One region of the Buttiauxella ferragutiae genome, then DNA from elsewhere that is predicted to be linked to it. Evidence: predicted binding sites of a transcription regulator. Region 1 holds the regulator's gene; each other region holds the start of a gene.
The links. Region 1 encodes PhoB, which activates phosphate uptake and scavenging genes when phosphate is short. Its sites were predicted from a motif close to CTGTCATAAAACTGNCNNAT; they were not measured.

Region 1 (6,947 bases):
CCTGTGGATGTGTGGTGTTGTAAGTATTCAAATTTTTATGCGTGTATTTGCCAATCCTTAGACAGTCATACATCGGCATAAAAGCGGTGATTGGCAGTAACGACAGCGGAAAATCCTTTCCGGGATCGGTGGCGAAGAATAGTTGTTTGAATTACCACTCAAATCCAGTCGGTCTGCTATTCACAGGGGCGCAATTAAAACGCTTATAGCGTTTGAAGGCAAGAAGGGATCCAAAAACCAGATTGATCTCCTTAAATTAGACTTAAAATCAGTGGATTTGTTTATACATTAGAAAATTGTATGGTTTTTTGTGTGGTTAAAATATCACCAATTAAGCTTTTTTGATTTACATGTGGGCAAAAAAAACACAGGCCAGCAAGCTGACCTGTGGAAAGTTATTTTGACACTATTCAGCGATAAACGGGTTTTGCAGGGTAGATAAGCGATATCGTCATCCACCATTTGCGCCAGTTGTTACAGAGAGAAGTGTCGGATGACGCTTCGCTTATCCGATCTACGAAAAACTTGTCATCAGTGTCATAACTTACGCGGCTTACAGCACTTTATCGTTAACGATTAAACGCTCAGGCAACACAAAGGAAAACGTGGAACCTTTCCCTGGCTGGCTTTCGATATTCAGACGCGCATCGTGATGGCTTAACGCATGTTTCACTATTGCCAGGCCTAACCCACTACCACCTGTTTGCCTTGAACGCGCTTTATCCACTCGATAGAACCGCTCGGTCAGGCGTGGGATATGTTCCGCAGAAATACCAGGACCAGTATCTGCCACGCTAAAGCCCACACCACCCGCGACCCGTTTCCAGCTCACGGTAATTTGCGTCCCTTCCGGCGTATGGTTTACCGCGTTGTACACCAGGTTTGAAATCGCGCTACGTAGCTGTTCTTCATTACCGAAGACTTTGAGTGAGGGATCAATATCGAACTTTAGCGTCTGCCTTTGCTGACTCAGGGTTTGCGCTTCTCGCTCCACCACACGCAGCATCAGTGGCACATCAATCTTTTCATTGAGCACCATTGCCGGTGCCGCTTCAATTTTAGATAGCGTCAAAAGCTGTTTCACCAGACCTTCCATCCGCGAAGTTTGCTCGCGCATGGTGCCCAGAGCCTTGTCGCGCAGAGGCCCTTCAAGCGCCTGATCCTGCATCATCTCCAGATAACCTTGCAGTACCGTCAACGGAGTACGCAGTTCATGGCTAACGTTGGCAAAAAAGTTACGTCGCGCCCCTTCCAGTTGGTGCATCTGCGTGACATCACGTGCCACCATCAGCCACTGCTCGTCGCTGTATGGCATCACACGGAATTCCAGATGACGGCCATTGTTAAGCACCAGCGTCAACGGCCGGGCGAAATCTTTTTGCGTCAAATAGCGGGTAAATTCAGGGTAACGCAGCAAGTTAAGGATGTTCTGCCCGTTATCGTCCGGCCAGCGTAACCCCAGCAACTGTTGGGCCAGCCCGTTACACCAAAAAATGGTCCCTTCTTCGGTAGTCAGCACTACCGCATCGGGCAGTGATTCCGCGCCGCTGCGAAAGCGTTTGATTAAATTGCCTAATTCTTTACGGCGTTTTTTATTACGCAGCTGCATTTGATGAAGACCGTATAACAACGGATCCCAGCTCCCGCGACCAGGGGGCGGTGTCATACTGCGATCAACCCACAACCACCACGACAAACGAAGCAAATTCCAGAAATGCCAAACCAGCAGTCCTGTGACCGCCAGTAATAAAAACCAGGGTAAATAGCCAAAAATAAGGCCCAAGATGACAGCAGGTAAGCAACAGAGCAGCAGCTCCATCACCAACCTTTTCCATGACAGCCGTTCCAGCACGCGTCACTCTCCTGATAAGGAACTAAAAGCGGGTTGAGAACCGATAACCCGTACCGCGTACTGTTTGTACCATTCGATCATGCCCGCTATGCTCGAGCGCTTTACGCAACCGCCTGATATGTACGTCCACTGTTCTGTCTTCGACATACACATTGGTGCCCCATACATGGTTAAGCAACTGTTCACGGCTATATACCCGTTCCGGATGCGTCATAAAGAAGTGTAATAACTTAAATTCAGTTGGGCCCATGTCCAGCGGGTTTTCACCGGTCATCACGCGATGCGATGAAGGGTCAAGGCTCAGCCCGTGCATCTCAATAACCTCTTCCACCGCCATCGGAGAGATTCGGCGCATCACAGCTTTAATGCGCGCCACCAGCTCCTTCGGTGAAAACGGCTTGGTAATATAGTCATCGGCACCAACTTCCAGGCCACGCACGCGATCTTCTTCTTCACCTCGTGCTGTCAGCATCATTACCGGGATTTCCCGCGTCAATGCTTCACGCTTCAGGTGCTTGATAAACTGAATACCCGAGCCGCCTGGCAACATCCAGTCCAGTAAAATCAGGTCCGGGAAGGGTTCGATAAGCAGATTCACTGCACTGTCATAATCTTCCGCTTCTACAGGCTGAAAACCGTTTTGCTCAAGCACAAAGCTCACCATTTCACGGATTGGAGCTTCATCTTCTACGACTAAAATACGCTTCGCCATGATTCGCCCTGCTCAAGGAATAATTATAGTTGTTTCAATGCGGCGCCATTATGCGTCAGATTTATGACAGATTTATGAAAAACATGACTGTTTAGTGACTCATCAATTTGATTTATGACACAGAGACCTATGCCGTTTTCCGCCTCGCCCCCTTATAATCGAGGCCTCGCTTTTAAGCCACCGGACAGGTTATGCGCATAATTCACACATCAGACTGGCACCTTGGTCAAAATTTTTATACCAAAAGCCGCGGGCCGGAGCATCAGGCTTTTCTTGAATGGCTGCTGAAAGCTGCCGTTGAACATGATGTGGATGCAATAATCGTCGCGGGCGATATTTTTGATACTGGCTCGCCACCAAGCTATGCGCGAGAACTGTATAACCGCTTTGTGGTGCAACTCCAGTCTACCGGCTGCTCACTGGTGGTGCTCGCCGGTAACCATGACTCAGTTGCCACATTGAACGAGTCCCGTGAACTGATGGCGTGTCTTAACACTTATGTCGTCGCCAGCGCACGCCACGATACCAGCCAGCAGGCAATTGTGCTGAATACGAAAGATGGCGCGCCTGGCGCTATTCTCTGCCCCATTCCCTTTCTGCGGCCACGCGATATTCAAAACAGTCTGGCGGGTTTATCCGGCCATGAAAAGCAGCGTTCATTAATGGAAGCGATCGGTGAACATTATCAGCAGTGTTTTAGCGCCGCTTGCGTTCTGCGCGCTGACGCGCAGTTGCCAATTATCGCCACCGGGCATTTAACCACCGTCGGCGTGACGAAAAGTGACGCCGTGCGTGACATCTATATTGGCACACTCGACGCTTTCCCGGCGCAGCATTTCCCGGATGCCGATTACATTGCCCTGGGCCATATTCACCGTGCGCAATTAATTGGTGGCACCGAACATATCCGCTACAGCGGCTCACCAATACCGTTAAGTTTTGACGAAACCGGTAAGACCAAAAGTGTTTATCTGGTTGAATTTTCAGAAGGTAAACTTCATGAAGTCACCCCACTTACGGTACCAGTTAGCCAGCCGCTGGCGGTGATCAAAGGTTCGCTGAACGAAATTGAACAGCAGCTTGAACAATGGCGCGATGCACCGACAGAACCCAAAGTGTGGCTGGATATTGAAATCGCCACCGATGAATATCTGCATGATATGCAGCGCCATATTCAACAGCTAACCGAAACGCTGCCTGTTGAAGTGGTTTTGCTGCGCCGTAGCCGTGAGCAGCGCGAGCGTGTTATTGCTCAACAACATAAAGAAACCCTAAGTGAATTGACGGTTGAAGAGGTTTTTGAACGCCGCCTGGTTCAGGAAGAAACCACTGAAGAACGCGCAAAACGCCTGCGCACTCTGTTTGCCCAAACGGTCGCCAGCCTGCATGACGCGGAGGAACAAGCATGAAAATCCTCAGTCTGCGATTGAAAAACCTCAACTCCCTGAAAGGGGAATGGAAAATTGATTTCACCCGCGAGCCTTTCGCCAGCAATGGTTTGTTTGCCATCACCGGGCCAACAGGAGCGGGTAAAACTACGCTACTTGATGCTGTCTGCCTCGCGCTTTATCACAAAACGCCACGTCTCAACACGGTCTCGCAATCACAGAATGACCTGATGACCCGCGACACTGCCGAGTGTCTGGCGGAAGTGGAATTTGAAGTAAAAGGTGTTGCCTACCGCGCATTCTGGAGCCAGAACCGGGCGCGTAATGCGGCCAACGGCAATCTGCAAGCCCCGCGCGTTGAGCTGGCTGAAGTAGAAAGCGGCAAGATCATCGCCGATAAAGTGAAAGATAAGCTCGATATCACCGCCAAATTGACCGGACTCGATTACGACCGCTTCACCCGCTCCATGATGCTTTCTCAGGGGCAGTTTGCGGCGTTTTTAAATGCCGACGCCAATGACCGTGCCTCATTGCTTGAAGAACTCACCGGTACTGAAATTTACGGTACAGTTTCTGCGGCGGTGTTCGAAAATCATAAAAATGTACGCAGCCAATTAGAGAACCTGCAAGCGCAGGCAGCAGGTGTAGCACTTCTGGATGAATCCCAGCGCCAGCAGCTTTCAGAGAGTTTGCAGGCACTTACTACAGAAGAAAAAAACCGCCTGGCTGAACAGCAGACACTCCAGCAACACCAGCAATGGCTCAGCCAACTCGACCTGTTGACTCAAAAACACTCGCATGCGGGAACGGCACTGAATGCGGCAACTCGCGCAATCGAAGAAGCAGCGCCGCTTCTCGAAAAACTAACACGAGCCCAGCCCGCAGAAAAACTGCGCCCTGACTGGCAACGCTTGCAGGAATTACAGGCCACGCTGCAAAACACCCGCGTACAAAGCGAAGAAGTGAATACTCGCTTACATCAGGCGACAGTGCGTCGCCAGCAGACCCGGCAGGCCGCCGCAAGCCAGGCAGCAAAACTGGCGCATGAAAACAGCGAGCTGCAAGCCTGGCTGAAAACGCATGACAGGTACCGCCTGTGGGGCGCTGAACTTGCAGGCTGGCGCATGGCATTCAATCAACAACAACGCGATGCCAGCCAGCTACAGACCTTGCAGCGTGATATTGAAACTAGCCAGAAAAAGCTGGAACTGCTGCCAGCCGTTGAGCTTACGCTCACTGCTGATGAAGTGAGTACTCATTTACAAGCAACGATTACCGCGCGCCCTTTGCGCCAGCAGCTTGCTGCTTTACAGCCGCAACTTGCCTCACTTCACAAGCGAAAAATCCAGCAGCAACAAGATATTACTGCGCTTGAAAAACAGATCACTCAAGGCGATGTCGAGCTGGCACTCAAACGCCAGCAATACAAAGAGCGCCGCCAGCATGAAAGTGACCTGGAAAAAGTATGCGAACTGGAAATGCGCATTGTCAGTCTCGAAGCTGAACGCGCCCATTTGCAACCCGATCAACCTTGCCCGCTGTGTGGTTCCACGCAGCATCCGGCAGTGGCGGATTATCAGGCCATACAGCCAGGAGAAAATCAGCAGCGTCTGACGGCACTAAAACGTGAAGTTGCCAGCCTTGCGGAAGCTGGTTTTGCGATGAAAGGCCAACTCGACACGTTGCGTTCACAGCGCGAAAACCTGGTTGTCGCCATCAAAACGCTTGATGAAGAAGAGAAGGCATTACGTCTACGCTGGCAGCAACTGTGCGCCAGCCTGCAACTGGCGCTGAAGCCCGAGGACGACCTCCAGCAGTGGCTGGAAAGCGAAGAAAAACGCGAGCAGCAGCTGCATCAACTCAGCCAACGGATCGTGCTGGAGGAGCAACTCGCTCGGACGCGTCTGCAACACAGCAAACTAGCGGCAGAGGCCGCGGCACAACGAGAAACACTCAATAGCGTGCTCGAAAATGCTGGCCTACAACATCCCGCTCACGGTGAAGAACATAGCTGGCTGGAACAGCGCCAACAGGAATCCCAAAGCTGGCAACAGCGCAATGAACAACTTCCACGTTTACAACAGCAACTAAACGCCCTGGAAAACCTGCTCAATGCGCTGATTGATGATGGCACCACGCCTGCTCCGCTATCCGAAAGCGAACAAATTTCAGCGTTGCAAAACTGGCATAACTTGCACAGCGACTGTATTGCGCTGGAGAGCCAGTGGAAGACGCTGCAACAGCAGTTGCAACAGGAAGAAGCCCGCGTGAGTCAGGCAAATGAGCAGTTCCTGTCCACCCTTGCCGCTAGCCAGTTCGCCGATGCACCGTCATTCCAGGCAGCATTACTCGATGAAAGTGAACGCCAGCAACTTGAGCAGAAAAAACAGCATCTTGAGCAACAGCATCAGCAGCAAACCATTCTTTGCCAGCAAGCTGAGAAAGCGCTCACTGACCATAAAGCGGCTCGCCCAACTACGCTTGCTGACGATGCAGAACTGAGTTTGCTGGACGCACAATTAACGCTGTGTAATCAGCAACTGCGCGAGAACACCACGCAACAAGGACAGATTCAGCAACAGCTTCGCCATGACGCAGAAAATCGCCTACGCCAGCAAGGGCTGATGCAGTCCATCGTCGAGTGCCAGCAGCAAGTTGAAGACTGGGGCTATCTCAATGCGTTAATTGGTTCGAAGGAAGGCGATAAATTCCGTAAGTTTGCCCAGGGGCTAACGCTCGATAATCTGGTGTGGTTGGCGAACAACCAGCTAAACCGTTTGCATGGGCGTTATTTGTTACAACGCAAAGATAGCGAAGCTCTGGAATTGCAGGTGGTCGATACATGGCAGGCCGATGCGGTGCGCGACACTCGCACGCTTTCAGGTGGTGAGAGTTTCCTGGTCAGCCTGGCGCTGGCGCTGGCGTTATCCGACCTGGTGAGCCACAAAACCCGCATCGACTCGCTGTTCCTTGATGAAGGCTTTGGCACGCTGGA
Region 2 (6,947 bases), 320 kb from region 1:
CAGCCAGATCCACTGGAAGAACGCCGCTTCGTATAAAGAAGTCGGCGTGTCGGCGTTGTTTTCCAGCAACTTGGGTTCACCTACGCCATCCCACGCGATATCCAGGCGTGAGTAAAGTGACGGCTGTTGCGTGCGCCATGACTGACGCACAAATTCCCAGGTGTGTTTAGGAATGCGGAATTTAGCCAGCAGTTCATCGCTGCTCACGACTTTTTCCACTACCTTCAGGCACATTTGATGTAATTCAGCGGTGACCTCTTCCAGGCGTTCTACCTGCGGAAGCGTCAGCTTGTAATATGCGTTTTCACACCAGTACGGCTCGCCGTACATGGTGTGAAAATTGAAACCGTATTCTGTGGCTTTCTCGCGCCAGTCCGGGCGCTCAGTAATCGCGATTCTTTCCATAATTTCTTAGCCACCCATGGAACGAGAAGAACCTGTTGCGCTGCTACTGCGCTGCATAGTCGATTGTTTAGCCACTGAGTCACCGAAACCGCCGCGTGTCACAGTGCTGGTGGTGGCAGGTTTAGGTGCCATTGCCGTTTTCGGTACGGTTGTCGTACGGCCTGGTGTCGCGGCACCATAGCTCTTACCGCTGGCATCGGCATATTTACCGTAAGCAGGGCTTGCAGGGTTCTTCGAAGTAAACAGAGGTTGCTGCGCAAAGCCCGCCCCGCCGCCCATCAATCGGCCCATCATGTAACCGGCCATCAATGGCATCCAGAAACTGCCGCTTTGCTGTGGTTGTGCCTGAGCTTGCTCACCTGCCACGCTGGCTTGAGCTGGTGCTTGCTGGCATTGGCCTTCACCAAACTCAGCGATACATTCTTCACGTGAGGCGTATTTTGGCGCTGTACGTTCTGCTTCTTTTAGTGCGTTGTTAAAGGAAGTCGTACATTCTGCACTTTTGCCAGGGTTGGCTTGCGAACAGTCATCCGCATTTTGATACATGGAGACTGTTTCGTCATTTTGTTCGCAACCGGCTAGCATAAACACAGCGGTAACAGCCAATGCGACTGGCGTCAAATGGCGGGCGTTCCAGCTTTTGCGGAACGATGCGTGGTTTATGATTTTTGTCCGTTTCATTTATCTGTCCTGAGCCCAGTGGTTATGGTGCTTAGGATAGGGGATGAATGGTTGAAATTAAAGCGATGACGGATGTTTGAAGGGAGATCTTTACTCTGCCTTACGTTCGCATGCGTAAGTTGTGATGGGGGCATGTTGCCACACCCCCAAAATATCTGATCAGTTGCCGAATGGGTTAGCTGATTTGCTGCTAGTCGCAGAAGCTGGAGTCGCTTGTGCTGGTGTTGTAGCAGTCGTTGCTTCGCTATCCGCTGTATAACCATCCGCGCGAGCATTTTGGTCTGGCGTTTCTGGAGCCACGCTGTCAGCCGTGGTTGGTACTGGTTTACCCAGTGTTGCATTCAACGCTACAAGATCCTGTTCGTTAAGCGTACCCAGTGCTGATTTAATATTCAGCTGGTTGATTAGGTAGTTATAACGAGCGCTGGAGAGCTGTTGCTTGGCGTTATACAGCGTCGTGGTCGCATCTAACACATCAACGATGGTACGAGTACCGACGGAATAGCCTGCTTCCATGGCATCCAGGGAGCTTTGTGCAGACACAACCGCTTGTTTATAAGCGTTGATGGTACTGATGGACGCATTAACGTTGTTGAACGAAGAGCGAACTGTTTGCACTACGCTACGATGCGCGCTTTCAAGCTGCTCACTTGCGCCAACAAAGTTGTATTGCGCTTGTTTCACTTGAGAGTTAACAGAACCGCCAGTGTACAGTGGCAAGGAGAAGTTCAGGCCGATTTTATTCTGGCCCATATCGCTGTCGTTGTACTGAGAACTATTGGTTTTAGAACCACTGTAGCTGGTATCGGAAACACCAGTAGAAGCGGTCAAACCCACGGTTGGCATGTGGCCGGTTTCTGCGTAGCGAATTTGCTCGCGAGCCAGGTCCTGAGACAGACGTGCTTGCAACAATGCCAGGTTACGTTTTTCCGCTTCTTTCAGCAGATTATTCACGCCATCCGGTTTGTTGGTTTTGAAGCCGTCTACATTCAGTGATGCCAAAGATGGATAGTAATTACCGGTCACCTGGCGCAGCGTTTCTACCGCGTTATCCAGATTGTTTCGTGCAGTGACTTCGTTTGCTAATACGTTATCGTATTGCGCACGGGCGTTCTGTACATCGGTAATGGCGACCAGGCCAACGTTAAAGCGCTGAGTGGTTTGATCCAACTGACGATAAATAGCCTGTTTCTGTGCTTCAGTGAAGGACAGTGCATCAATCGCACTCAATACATTAAAGTAGGCTGTTGCAGTATTCAGAATCAGTGTTTGTTGGTCTGTCTGATAAGTGACATCTTGAATACCGGCTGATTTCTCTTGCAGGGTAAGCGCACGCCATTTCGACATATCAAAAATGGTTTGCGTCAATTGCAAAGAGGCACTCGCTGCCCTGGAGTCGATGCCATTCGCATCGCTAAAACCATTGGTGTATTCATAATCAGCACCAAGGCCAAGTTGTGGCAGTAACGGGCTACGTGCTTCGTTAATTTTTTCGAATGCGGCATCACGGTCAGCAGCGGATTTGCGCAAGTCCGGGTTGCTTAAACGTGCCTGCTGATAAACCTGCATCAGGTTTTCTGCCTGGCTCATGGCACTGAAACCCGTTAGGCTCAGACCGATAAGAATTGGGAGCAGTTTCTTCATTTGCATTCCTTGTTGTGAAGCAAAAAATTATTTGTAAGCGCTGACAAGAGCCGGAAATGATCGTCGATTTTAGCAGAGTCCGCCAGCTCAGGTGCTTGGCGTAATGTGCCATTGACTCTTAATTTTCATCAATCTATCACATAGGAAATGAAACGGCAGTCAAACTGGCTTGAAATTACTCATTTCATAACCATCAAAATCAGGAACCCATCATGACTAAGCAAAACAGTCAACTCGTCACATTAGCCAAAAACGATGTTGAAATTATTGCACGGGAAACGCTTTATAGCGGTTTTTTTTCTCTGGATCTTTATCGCTTCCGCCATCGCTTGTTTAATGGCGAAATGAGTGGCGAAATTTGCCGTGAAATTTTAGAACGCGGGCACGCCGCAGTACTGCTACCCTATGACCCTGTGCGAGACGAAGTTGTCTTAATTGAACAGATTCGGATTGCCGCGTACGACACCAGTGAAAGCCCGTGGCTGCTCGAACTTGTTGCGGGAATGATTGAAGAAGGTGAAAGCGTCGAGGACGTTGCGCGTCGTGAAGCAACTGAAGAAGCTGGAGTGATTGTCGGTCGCACCAAACCGGTTATCAACTACCTGGCAAGTCCTGGGGGGACCAGCGAGCGTTTATCGATCCTGGTTGGGGAAGTCGACGCTACCACCGCGAATGGCATACATGGTCTGGCAGATGAAAACGAAGACATCCGTGTTCATGTCGTGAGCCGGGAACAGGCTTATCAGTTAGTAGAAGAAGGGAAAATCGACAACGCGGCTTCAGTCATTGCACTGCTTTGGCTGCAATTGCATCATGAGAAATTAAGAGAAGAGTGGAATCGATAAATATGAAGCGCTATACACCTGACTTCCCTGAAATGATGCGCCTGTGCGAAACCAATTTCGCGCAACTCCGACGCTTGCTTCCTCGTCATGACGAAGTGGGTGAAAAAGTCACTTATCAGGTAAGTAGCGCTCAATATCGACTCTCTATCCTTGAGTCGACACGTTACACGACACTAGTACAAATCGAACAAACTGTTCCGGCGATAAGCTACTGGAGCTTACCGTCGATGTCGGTCAGGCTTTATCATGACGCCATGGTCGCGGAAGTGTGTTCAAGTCAGCAGATCTTTCGTTTCAAAGCACGGTATGATTATCCTAATAAAAAGTTGCATCAACGCGACGAAAAGCATCAAATTAATCAGTTTCTAGCCGATTGGCTGCGGTATTGTTTAGCGCATGGAGCGATGGCGGTTCCGGTTTGTTAGTGAGGGTGAAACCTAAGGACACCATTTGGAAAGCCTGTTAAATCTTCCTGTGGCCGGTGGGGGCCAGATCAGGATCTTGCAAATTACCGATACCCACCTGTTCTCTGGAAAGAACGAAACGCTGCTTGGTATCAATACCTGGATGAGCTATCAGGCTGTTATTGCCGCCATCCTCGCCGAGCAGCGTCAGTATGACCTAATTGTAGCTACTGGGGATTTAGCCCAGGATCACAGTGCGCAGGCCTACCAGCATTTTGTTGAAGGCATTGCGGAGATTCCTGCGCCCTGCGTTTGGCTGCCAGGCAATCACGATTTCCAGCCAGCCATGTTTAGCTCGTTGCTGGAAGCAGGGATTTCACCTGCGAAGCAAGTTTTCCTCGGTGATAACTGGCAAATCCTGCTGCTCGACAGCCAGGTATTTGGCGTCCCACATGGTGAACTGAGCGATTATCAGCTCGACTGGCTGGAGCGTAAACTCGCCGCTGAACCTGAACGCCATACGCTGCTATTGCTGCATCATCATCCTGTTCCTGCGGGTTGTAGCTGGCTTGACCAACATAGCCTGCGCAACGCCGCAGAGTTGGATAACGTTCTGCAAAAATTCCCGAAAGTGAAAACTCTGGTGTGCGGTCATATTCACCAGGAGCTAGATTTGGACTGGAACGGCAGACGAATGCTGGCGACGCCATCCACTTGTGTGCAATTTAAGCCGCACTGCTCAAACTTCACGCTCGACACTATTGAACCAGGTTGGCGTTGGCTGGAACTTCATCCAAACGGTGAAGTGACCACTGAGGTTTGCCGCCTGAAAGGTGCGGTGTTCAACCCAGATACCGCTTCAGAAGGGTATTGATGTCAACGCTACTTTACTTACACGGTTTCAACAGTTCGCCGCGTTCCGCTAAGGCTACCAGCTTGCAGGCCTGGCTGGCGCAGAACCATCCGCACATCAATATGATTATCCCAGAGCTCCCTCCGTATCCTGCCGATGCGGCAGAGCTGCTGGAGTCGCTGGTACTCAAGCATGGCGGTGAACCTCTGGGGGTTGTTGGCTCCTCTTTAGGTGGTTATTACGCCACCTGGTTAGCGCAATGTTTTATGCTGCCAGCGGTAGTGGTAAACCCTGCGGTACGGCCTTTTGAATTGCTTGTCGATTATCTGGGCACCAACGAGAACCCCTACACCGGGCAGCAATATGTGCTAGAGTCACGCCATATTTACGATCTTAAAGTCATGCAAGTTGACCCGTTAGAAGCGCCAGATCTCATCTGGTTGTTACAGCAAACGGGTGACGAAGTGCTTGATTACCGCCAGGCGGTGGCGTACTACACCCCCTGTCGACAGACGGTAGAGTCCGGTGGCAATCACGCCTTTGTAGGCTTCGAAGATTATTTCTCACAGATCATCGACTTCCTGGGCCTGCATTAATGCCTGATGTCGAATTCCTGTTTCGCAATCTGAACGAATAAACCATGACGCAATCCAGTTATAACGCCGATGCCATTGAGGTACTCACCGGGCTTGAGCCTGTTCGCCGCCGTCCCGGGATGTACACCGACACCACCCGTCCAAACCATTTGGGCCAGGAAGTCATTGATAACAGCGTGGATGAAGCGCTGGCAGGCCATGCGAAGCGTGTTGATGTTATTCTCCATGCCGATCAGTCATTAGAAGTCATTGATGACGGGCGAGGCATGCCGGTAGATATCCACCCGGAAGAGGGTGTTCCGGCTGTAGAACTCATTCTTTGTCGTCTGCACGCGGGCGGTAAATTCTCCAATAAAAACTACCAGTTCTCTGGTGGTTTGCACGGTGTTGGCATTTCGGTGGTTAACGCCTTGTCAAAACGTGTCGAAGTCACGGTGCGTCGTGATGCGCAGGTTTACAGTATCGCTTTTGAAAATGGCGATAAAGTCGAGGAACTGGCGGTGGTCGGGACCTGCGGCAAACGTAATACCGGCACCAGCGTTCACTTCTGGCCAGATGCCTCATTCTTCGACAGCCCACGTTTTTCCGTTTCCCGTTTAAGCCATTTGCTGAAAGCCAAAGCAGTATTGTGCCCTGGTGTTGAAATCACTTTTACTGACAAAGTGAACAATACCGAGCAGCGTTGGTGTTATCAGGATGGCCTGAAAGATTACCTGTGCGAAGCGATTAACGGCTTACCGACGCTCCCTGAATCACCATTTGTCGGCAATTATGCCGGTGATGTTGAACAGGTTGATTGGGCGCTGTTATGGCTGCCAGAAGGCGGCGAACTGCTGACAGAAAGCTACGTTAACCTGATCCCAACCATGCAGGGCGGTACTCACGTCAACGGTCTGCGTCAGGGGTTGTTGGATGCGATGCGTGAATTTTGCGAATACCGCAACATTCTGCCGCGCGGCGTGAAACTCTCAGCGGAAGATATCTGGGAACGTTGCGCCTACGTGCTGTCAGTGAAAATGCAGGATCCGCAGTTTGCCGGGCAAACCAAAGAGCGCCTCTCATCACGCCAGTGTGCCGCCTTTGTTTCCGGTGTCGTTAAAGATGCCTTCAGCTTGTGGCTGAACCAGAATATTCAAGTGGCGGAACAACTCGCAGAACTGGCGATTTCCAGTGCTCAACGCCGTATGCGTGCCGCTAAAAAAGTGGTGCGTAAAAAGCTAACCAGCGGCCCGGCATTGCCTGGAAAACTGGCCGATTGCTCCGCGCAAGATTTGAGTCGTACTGAATTGTTCCTGGTGGAAGGGGATTCTGCAGGCGGTTCTGCCAAGCAGGCCCGTGACCGCGAATACCAGGCGATCATGCCGCTGAAAGGTAAGATCCTTAATACCTGGGAAGTATCTTCCGATGAAGTGCTTGCATCGCAAGAAGTGCACGATATTTCGGTAGCGATCGGCATCGATCCGGACAGTGAAGATCTGAGCCAGTTGCGTTACGGCAAAGTTTGTATCCTTGCGGATGC
Region 3 (6,947 bases), 1.8 Mb from region 1:
GGTAAAGCTCCGTTGAAGAAACTGGAAGACTTGCCGAAGGATTATCAGGAACCAGATCCTTATCTCGATGAAACGGTTCATATCGCGCTGGACCTTGCAAAAATGCAGCAAGATAAGCCAGCCGAGCAACCGGCTCCTGCTAAGTAACTCCCCAACAGGCACAAATTTTTGTGCCTGTTTTTTTTACCTCTATCAAGCCGCGTAAACCTAGCTCTTTCTGAATGTAAAGTTATGTATTATTAACCACTTGGCAACGATGAATGCTTGAAAATAGCAGGCTTGCCCCTACGATGTGGGGTAACGCAGAATGCGTATTTTTAACCGAGGTAAAAAGAAAATTATGATGCGTATCGGGCTTTTCCTGTTGACCAACCTTGCAGTCATGGTCGTATTCGGGCTAGTGCTAAGCCTGACGGGGATCCAGTCGAGCAGCGTACAGGGTCTGATGATCATGGCGGTGTTGTTTGGCTTTGGTGGTTCAATCATCTCGTTACTGATGTCCAAATGGATGGCATTACGTTCAGTTGGCGGTGAAGTAATTGAGCAGCCACGTAATGAAACTGAGCGCTGGCTGATGGAAACCGTTCGTCAGCAGTCGCAGCAGGCGGGTATCGCTATGCCTCAGGTGGCGGTTTACCATGCGCCAGATATCAACGCGTTTGCTACTGGCGCACGCCGTAATGCCTCGTTGGTTGCGGTCAGTACCGGCCTGTTGCAGAACATGAGCCGTGATGAAGCAGAAGCGGTAATTGCTCACGAAATTAGCCACATTGCGAACGGCGATATGGTAACCATGACGCTGATTCAAGGTGTGGTGAACACCTTCGTTATCTTTATTTCGCGAATCATTGCACAGGTTGCCTCAGGCTTCCTGTCAGGTAATCGGGATGAAGGTGAAAGTAACAACGGTAACCCGTTTGTCTATTTTGCAATTGCGACCGTACTGGAGTTGGTATTCGGTATTCTGGCCAGCATCATTACTATGTGGTTCTCACGTCACCGTGAATTCCACGCTGATGCCGGATCTGCAAAATTAGTCGGCCGTGAAAAAATGATTGCTGCTTTACAGCGTCTGAAAACCAGCTATGAACCGCAAGAAGCCAGTAGCATGATGGCGTTTTGTATCAACGGTAAGGCGAAGTCAATGAGCGAATTGTTTATGACTCACCCACCTTTGGACAAACGTATTGAAGCACTGCGTAACGGCGAATATCTGAAGTAGTGATAAATATTGATAAAAAAGCGTGCCATCGCTGGCACGCTTTTTTTATGCCTGCGAAGCAGTAGGTTGAGATAACCGCAAACTGCTAACAATAGCCGCGACGGTAGCAAAACTGCCGGCCAGAAGTAACGAGGCGTGCGTTCCGTGAGTGGTGAACAGGTTGAACATCAGTGCTACCAAAGCTGCACCACAACTCTGGCCGAGTAACCTGGCCGTGCCTAACATGCCGCTGGCACCACCGCTGCGGTGACGCGGAGCAGAAGAGATAATGGTGTGGTTATTGGGGGACTGGAACAAGCCAAAACCTGCACCGCACAAGAACATGCGCCAGATAATATCTATGTCAGAAGGGTTATGTGGCAACAGCGCCAAAGCAAACAGACCGCAAGCCATCATTACAAGTCCGATTCCACCTAATAATCCCGCATGTACTCGTCCAATTAAATGACCAGCGACCGGAGCCATAATCATGGTTGCGATGGGCCACGGCGTCAGTAGCAGGCCAGTTTCCACTTCACTACGACCTAATGTCGATTGCAGGAAAAAGGGTAAAGAAACCATTGCCAGCATCTGCGCGGTAAAAGAACACACTGATGTTCCAATGGATAAAGAAAACACCGGGATACGCAGTAAATCGACCGGCAATAATGGGAAAGGGAGTTTTAACTGGCGGCGTATAAAGAAAGATCCAATGACTAGCAAGGCTGCCAGTTCACTGAGAATAAGCCAGCCAGACTGGCCCTGAGCAAACCCGCTGATGGCAGAAATCAATAAGCCAAACGTCAGGGCATTCATGATGGCGCCTGGAATATCAAAGCGCTGCCCCTGGGATTTTTGTTGGTTCGCTGGCAAGAAACGCAGAGCCAATAATAGTGCAATGATGCCAATGGGCACGTTAACCAAAAATAACCATTTCCAGGAAGCAACGGATAGAATGGCGGCAGCAATAGTCGGCCCGGCAGCTGATGAAACGGCAACAATAAATGAGTTAATTCCCATGCCGCGGCCAAGGTGTTTTTGTGGATAAATAAGCCGAATGAGCGCGGTATTTACGCTCATTAATGCCGCACCGCCGAATCCCTGCAGTACGCGAGCAAATGTCAGCATGGGTAAAGAATTCGATAACGCACAAAAAAGGGATGTCACACAAAACAGCATTAGCCCGCACTGATATACCCGGCGATAACCAAAAATATCCCCCAGAAACGACATGGAAAGTAATGAAACAATTATCGCTATTTGGTAACTGTTAACAATCCAGATGGATTCTGCCGGACTGGCATTAAGTTCGCGGGCAATGGTGGGAAGGGCGACGTTAGCGATTACGCCATCAAGCACGGCCATAGTAATACCTAACGCAATGGCTAAAATAGCACCATAGCGCCGCGGTAATGGCAGCCCATCAGCAAGGGTTTTATCCATAGGAAAGATTGAATTCACGGGGCTGTATTCGGGGAGAAATAATAATAGCACTAAATTTACGGGATATGTCGCAGATTTGTAACGATATAGAATAGATTCATTGCGATGACATGGTAGTCAACTTATACTAAAAACCGGTTCTAATTTTTATAAAACAAATGCGATCGAGGTGATTTAATGGCAATCGCAGATCTGGATAAACAACCTGATTCTGTCTCTTCTGTCCTGAAAGTTTTTGGCATCTTACAGGCTCTTGGCGAAGAACGCGAAATTGGTATTACTGAATTATCGCAACGCGTAATGATGTCAAAAAGCACCGTCTATCGCTTTTTGCAGACAATGAAATCCTTGGGTTATGTGGCTCAGGAAGGCGAATCTGAGAAATACTCGCTTACGCTGAAGTTGTTCGAACTTGGCGCGCGTGCGTTGCAAAATGTTGATTTGATTCGTAGTGCTGACATCCAGATGCGTGAACTGTCGCGTCTGACAAAAGAAACGATCCACTTGGGTGCGTTGGATGAAGACAGTATTGTCTATATCCACAAGATCGACTCAATGTACAACTTGCGTATGTATTCGCGCATCGGTCGTCGTAACCCGTTGTACAGTACTGCAATTGGTAAAGTGCTTCTGGCCTGGCGTGACCGTGAAGAAGTACGTGAAATTCTTGCCGATGTGGAGTACACCCGCAGCACTGAACGTACCATTACCAGCACCGACGAATTGATGGATGTTCTGGATACGGTGCGTAAGCAAGGTTTTGGCGAAGATAACGAAGAACAAGAAGAAGGTTTGCGCTGCATCGGCGTGCCGGTATTTGACCGCTTTGGTGTTGTGATTGCCGGTTTAAGTATTTCATTCCCGACTTTGCGTTTTTCTGAAGACCGCCTTCACGAATATGTCGCTATGCTACATGACGCTGCGCGCACTATTTCTGAGCAAATGGGTTATCACGAATATCCATTCTGATGAAAAATTAAACGCCGCTAAATAGCGGCGTTTTTTTACTCTTCGATTATCTACTGTCCGTTATCAATAACCTTGTCACTTTTACGCAATACAGGGCAATCACTCAGTCCGATAATACCACTTTCACTATGAATGAATTGTGCAGTGGTGATATTTCGTGCAGTGAGGTATTTGCATTGCAGTCCCATACCCGCTGCATTTTGATGGCTCCCAATCAATACTCCGTAGCCAGAGAGGAGTAAACCGATCCACAGCAGCACTATCACCAGAATAGTGCGGATCACGACACGCATATCTACCTCTTATTATTACTTTATTAGAGTGTTAAGCGTAGCGCGTAGCACTAAAGTATCAATGTGATGATTCTTAAATAAAATCTGAGTTGAGTGATGCCTGGTTTAGGTTGCGTATGCCAGACTTACTCTCTAAAGCTTTTAATGTGGAGAATGTAGTGAAAAAGTACAGATGGTTCATCTTAGTTGCGGTTTTTTTCGTCTGCTTACTACTCTGGACGCAGATGGTCAACGTGATGTGCGATCAGGATGTACAATTTTTCAGCGGGATTTGTACAATTAACAAATTTATTCCCTGGTAGACTCTTTTTATCCACACGATACTTACCTTCGGGCGCAGCAGGTGTAGAATAGCGCGTTTTACTGAGGTGGTAAGATGAACGAATTAAGTGTTGGCGCGTTGAATATCGTGTCCCTGACAGTTTCCCTGGTGGTGCTGGTTATCGGCCTCGTAATGTGGTTTTTTGTTAACCGAGCGAGTAGCCGTAGTAATGAACAGATCGAGCTGCTTGAAGAGTTGTTGGAACAGCAGAAACGACAAAATGCTCTGCTACGCCGTCTGTGTGAAGCCAATGAGCCGGAAGTTGTGAAGGAAGAACCGCAAGAGATTAAGGAAGAAGTTGCAGAGGATGACGATTTTATTCGTCTGGTGGCAGAACGCTAATCCTTACATAAGCGTTTACGTCGCTTTGTCGTGACTCATGCGTTGGATGAATCCCTGGTTTGATCCTCTAAAATCTCATCTTTAAATCGACGGTTTTCGTAATGTGTCACCACAGTTACGAAAATCGGCTGATGTTACGCTTTGACGAAAGCATGGAAAGAGCAGGGAATACACCAACCCTCTGGCAAGACTATGGCGGTGAATCGCTGTTCATGCCACGACATGTAGGTCAAACTTTACTCTTGCTTAAAATAATAGTTTAAATATTATCCAGAAAGTTAAAGTGTTATTTTGGATAACCTAAGATAATTTTATTATATGGCTAATATAATGAAACGTTTTTATTGCCTCATTGTGTAGCAGAGTGTCATTAAACTTTCATTATTTTGGTGCAATATAAAGAGCTTACTGTTCATACTTTATTCATTCTGGTAATCGCGTTATTTCCATCGCCTATTTCAATCTGTCTTGAGACGTTCTGTGCTGCTCATTTTTTGAATAGCTATGCTAAAAAAATCATAAGGATAATGTCTGTGGTGTCGACTTTTTCGTCCTTCGTCTGGACGAAAAGTTAGCTTTGGGCTATGGTAAAAACGTTGTCTGCGGTCATCGCCTGAACGCTTGGAATCACGTTTGTTCGCCGTTAATTTTATGCACATTTTGTGCATTTCATTTTTATGAACAATATTGGTTTCAGAATTTGTGCGACAGATCGATTCACGCCGAAAAATGGCTTGCCATTGATTGCGTTGTATGTGATAACACTTTGGGTTAAACGAGGTACAGTTCTGTTTATGTGTGGCATTTTCAGTAAAGAAGTTCTGAGTAAACACGTTGACGTTGAATACCGCTTCTCTGCCGAGCCTTATATTAGTGCCTCATGCAGTAATGTCTCTGTTTTAGCTAAGTTATGCCTTCGGGCAAAGAAAACAATCTAAGGAATTTTGCAAAATGGCAAAGATCAAAGGTCAAGTTAAGTGGTTCAACGAGTCTAAAGGTTTTGGTTTCATTACTCCTGCTGACGGCAGCAAAGACGTGTTCGTACACTTCTCTGCAATCCAGGGTAACGGCTTCAAAACTCTGGCTGAAGGCCAGAACGTTGAGTTCGAAATCCAGGACGGCCAGAAAGGCCCAGCAGCAGTTAACGTCACTGCTATCTAATTCCGTTGAATTAGACCTGGCGCGAATAACGCCAAATTTTGATGAAAGCCCCGCTCATGTAGCGGGGCTTTTTCATGTCTGAATCTTATGCACTACTTGTCCATATGTTTCTACAAGCCGTGACTAGTTATGTTTTGTAGCAAAGCAGTGCATCTTGTAGCACTGTTCCTGTCCGGTTAATTTCATCATTATGTTTAAATTTTCAATCGCTTAGTTGTTGTGAAGGATTGAAAGTGAGAAAAATTGCCCCTGGAGTCGTGGGTAACTTTATTCAGTGGCGTTTTGCTCTGCTTTGCAGTGCTATTCTTATGTGTCTGGTATTTTTATTAGGACGTGTAGCCTGGTTGCAAATCATCTCGCCAGAGAATCTTGTCAAGCAAGAGGACATGCGTTCACTACGCGAAGAGACGATTACAGTTCCACGTGGCATGATTGAAGACCGTACGGGCCGACCATTGGCAGTCAGCGTACCGGTAAAAGCTATCTGGGCCGACCCCAAAACGGTGATGGAAAAAGGTGGTGTGCAAGTGAATAGCCGTTGGCAGGCACTTGCGACAACGCTCAATATGCCGCTCAATGAGATCGCCGCGCGTATTCGTCGTAGCCCTTCCGACCGATTTATCTACCTTGCCCGTCAACTCGATCCACAAAAAGCCCAATATATTGAGAGTTTGAAACTACCGGGGATTTCGTTGCGCGATGAGTCACGCCGCTTTTACCCGGCAGGGCATGTCGCAGCAAATTTGCTCGGTTTTACCAATGTTGATGATCAGGGTATTGAGGGCATAGAAAAGAGTTTCAATCGACAATTGATGGGGAGGGGCGGGGAGCGATTAGTTCGCAAAGACCGACACGGTCACGTCATTGAAAATATCACTGAAAATCCGGCAAGCCCCGCGCATAACCTAATGTTAAGCATTGATGAGCGTCTGCAAACGGTGACTGAAGATGCGTTAAGCAACGCGGTTTCGTGGAATAAAGCCGAATCAGCCGCCGCAGTTATCCTTGATGTTAATACCGGTGAAGTTCTGGCTATGGCAAGTTGCCCGACATTTAACCCGAATAACCGTGATGGTGCCACGTTGAACGATTTCCGCAATCGGGCAATAAGTGACACCTTTGAACCCGGCTCAACGGTCAAACCCATGGTAGTGATGACCGCACTGCAACAAGGTATTGTGCAACCCGACAGTGTGGTGGATACCCATCCCTATAC

Region 2: the regulator PhoB is predicted to act here: its motif matches at 2,853-2,872, upstream of nudF (ADP-ribose diphosphatase).
Region 3: the regulator PhoB is predicted to act here: its motif matches at 2,710-2,729, upstream of kdgR (DNA-binding transcriptional regulator KdgR).

The regions. Positions count from the first base shown of each region.
Region 1 is NZ_CP093332.1:4,173,071-4,180,017, forward strand. Features, by position in the region: gene phoR (phosphate regulon sensor histidine kinase PhoR) at 554-1,852, opposite strand; gene phoB (phosphate response regulator transcription factor PhoB) at 1,875-2,564, opposite strand; gene sbcD (exonuclease subunit SbcD) at 2,756-3,973, shown strand; gene sbcC (exonuclease subunit SbcC) at 3,970-6,947, shown strand, end outside.
Region 2 is NZ_CP093332.1:4,492,200-4,499,146, reverse strand. Features, by position in the region: gene MNO13_RS20700 (glutathionylspermidine synthase family protein) at 1-405, opposite strand, end outside; gene MNO13_RS20695 (DUF1190 family protein) at 412-1,086, opposite strand; gene tolC (outer membrane channel protein TolC) at 1,246-2,730, opposite strand; gene nudF (ADP-ribose diphosphatase) at 2,943-3,575, shown strand; gene MNO13_RS20680 (DUF1249 family protein) at 3,578-4,000, shown strand; gene cpdA (3',5'-cyclic-AMP phosphodiesterase) at 4,026-4,853, shown strand; gene yqiA (esterase YqiA) at 4,853-5,428, shown strand; gene parE (DNA topoisomerase IV subunit B) at 5,473-6,947, shown strand, end outside.
Region 3 is NZ_CP093332.1:2,373,485-2,380,431, forward strand. Features, by position in the region: gene prc (carboxy terminal-processing peptidase) at 1-147, shown strand, start outside; gene htpX (protease HtpX) at 341-1,222, shown strand; gene MNO13_RS10935 (MFS transporter) at 1,268-2,644, opposite strand; gene kdgR (DNA-binding transcriptional regulator KdgR) at 2,822-3,613, shown strand; gene MNO13_RS10945 (YobH family protein) at 3,664-3,906, opposite strand; gene mgrB (PhoP/PhoQ regulatory lipoprotein MgrB) at 4,065-4,208, shown strand; gene MNO13_RS10955 (YebO family protein) at 4,283-4,570, shown strand; gene MNO13_RS10960 (DUF2627 domain-containing protein) at 5,365-5,508, shown strand; gene cspE (transcription antiterminator/RNA stability regulator CspE) at 5,522-5,731, shown strand; gene ftsI (peptidoglycan glycosyltransferase FtsI) at 5,965-6,947, shown strand, end outside.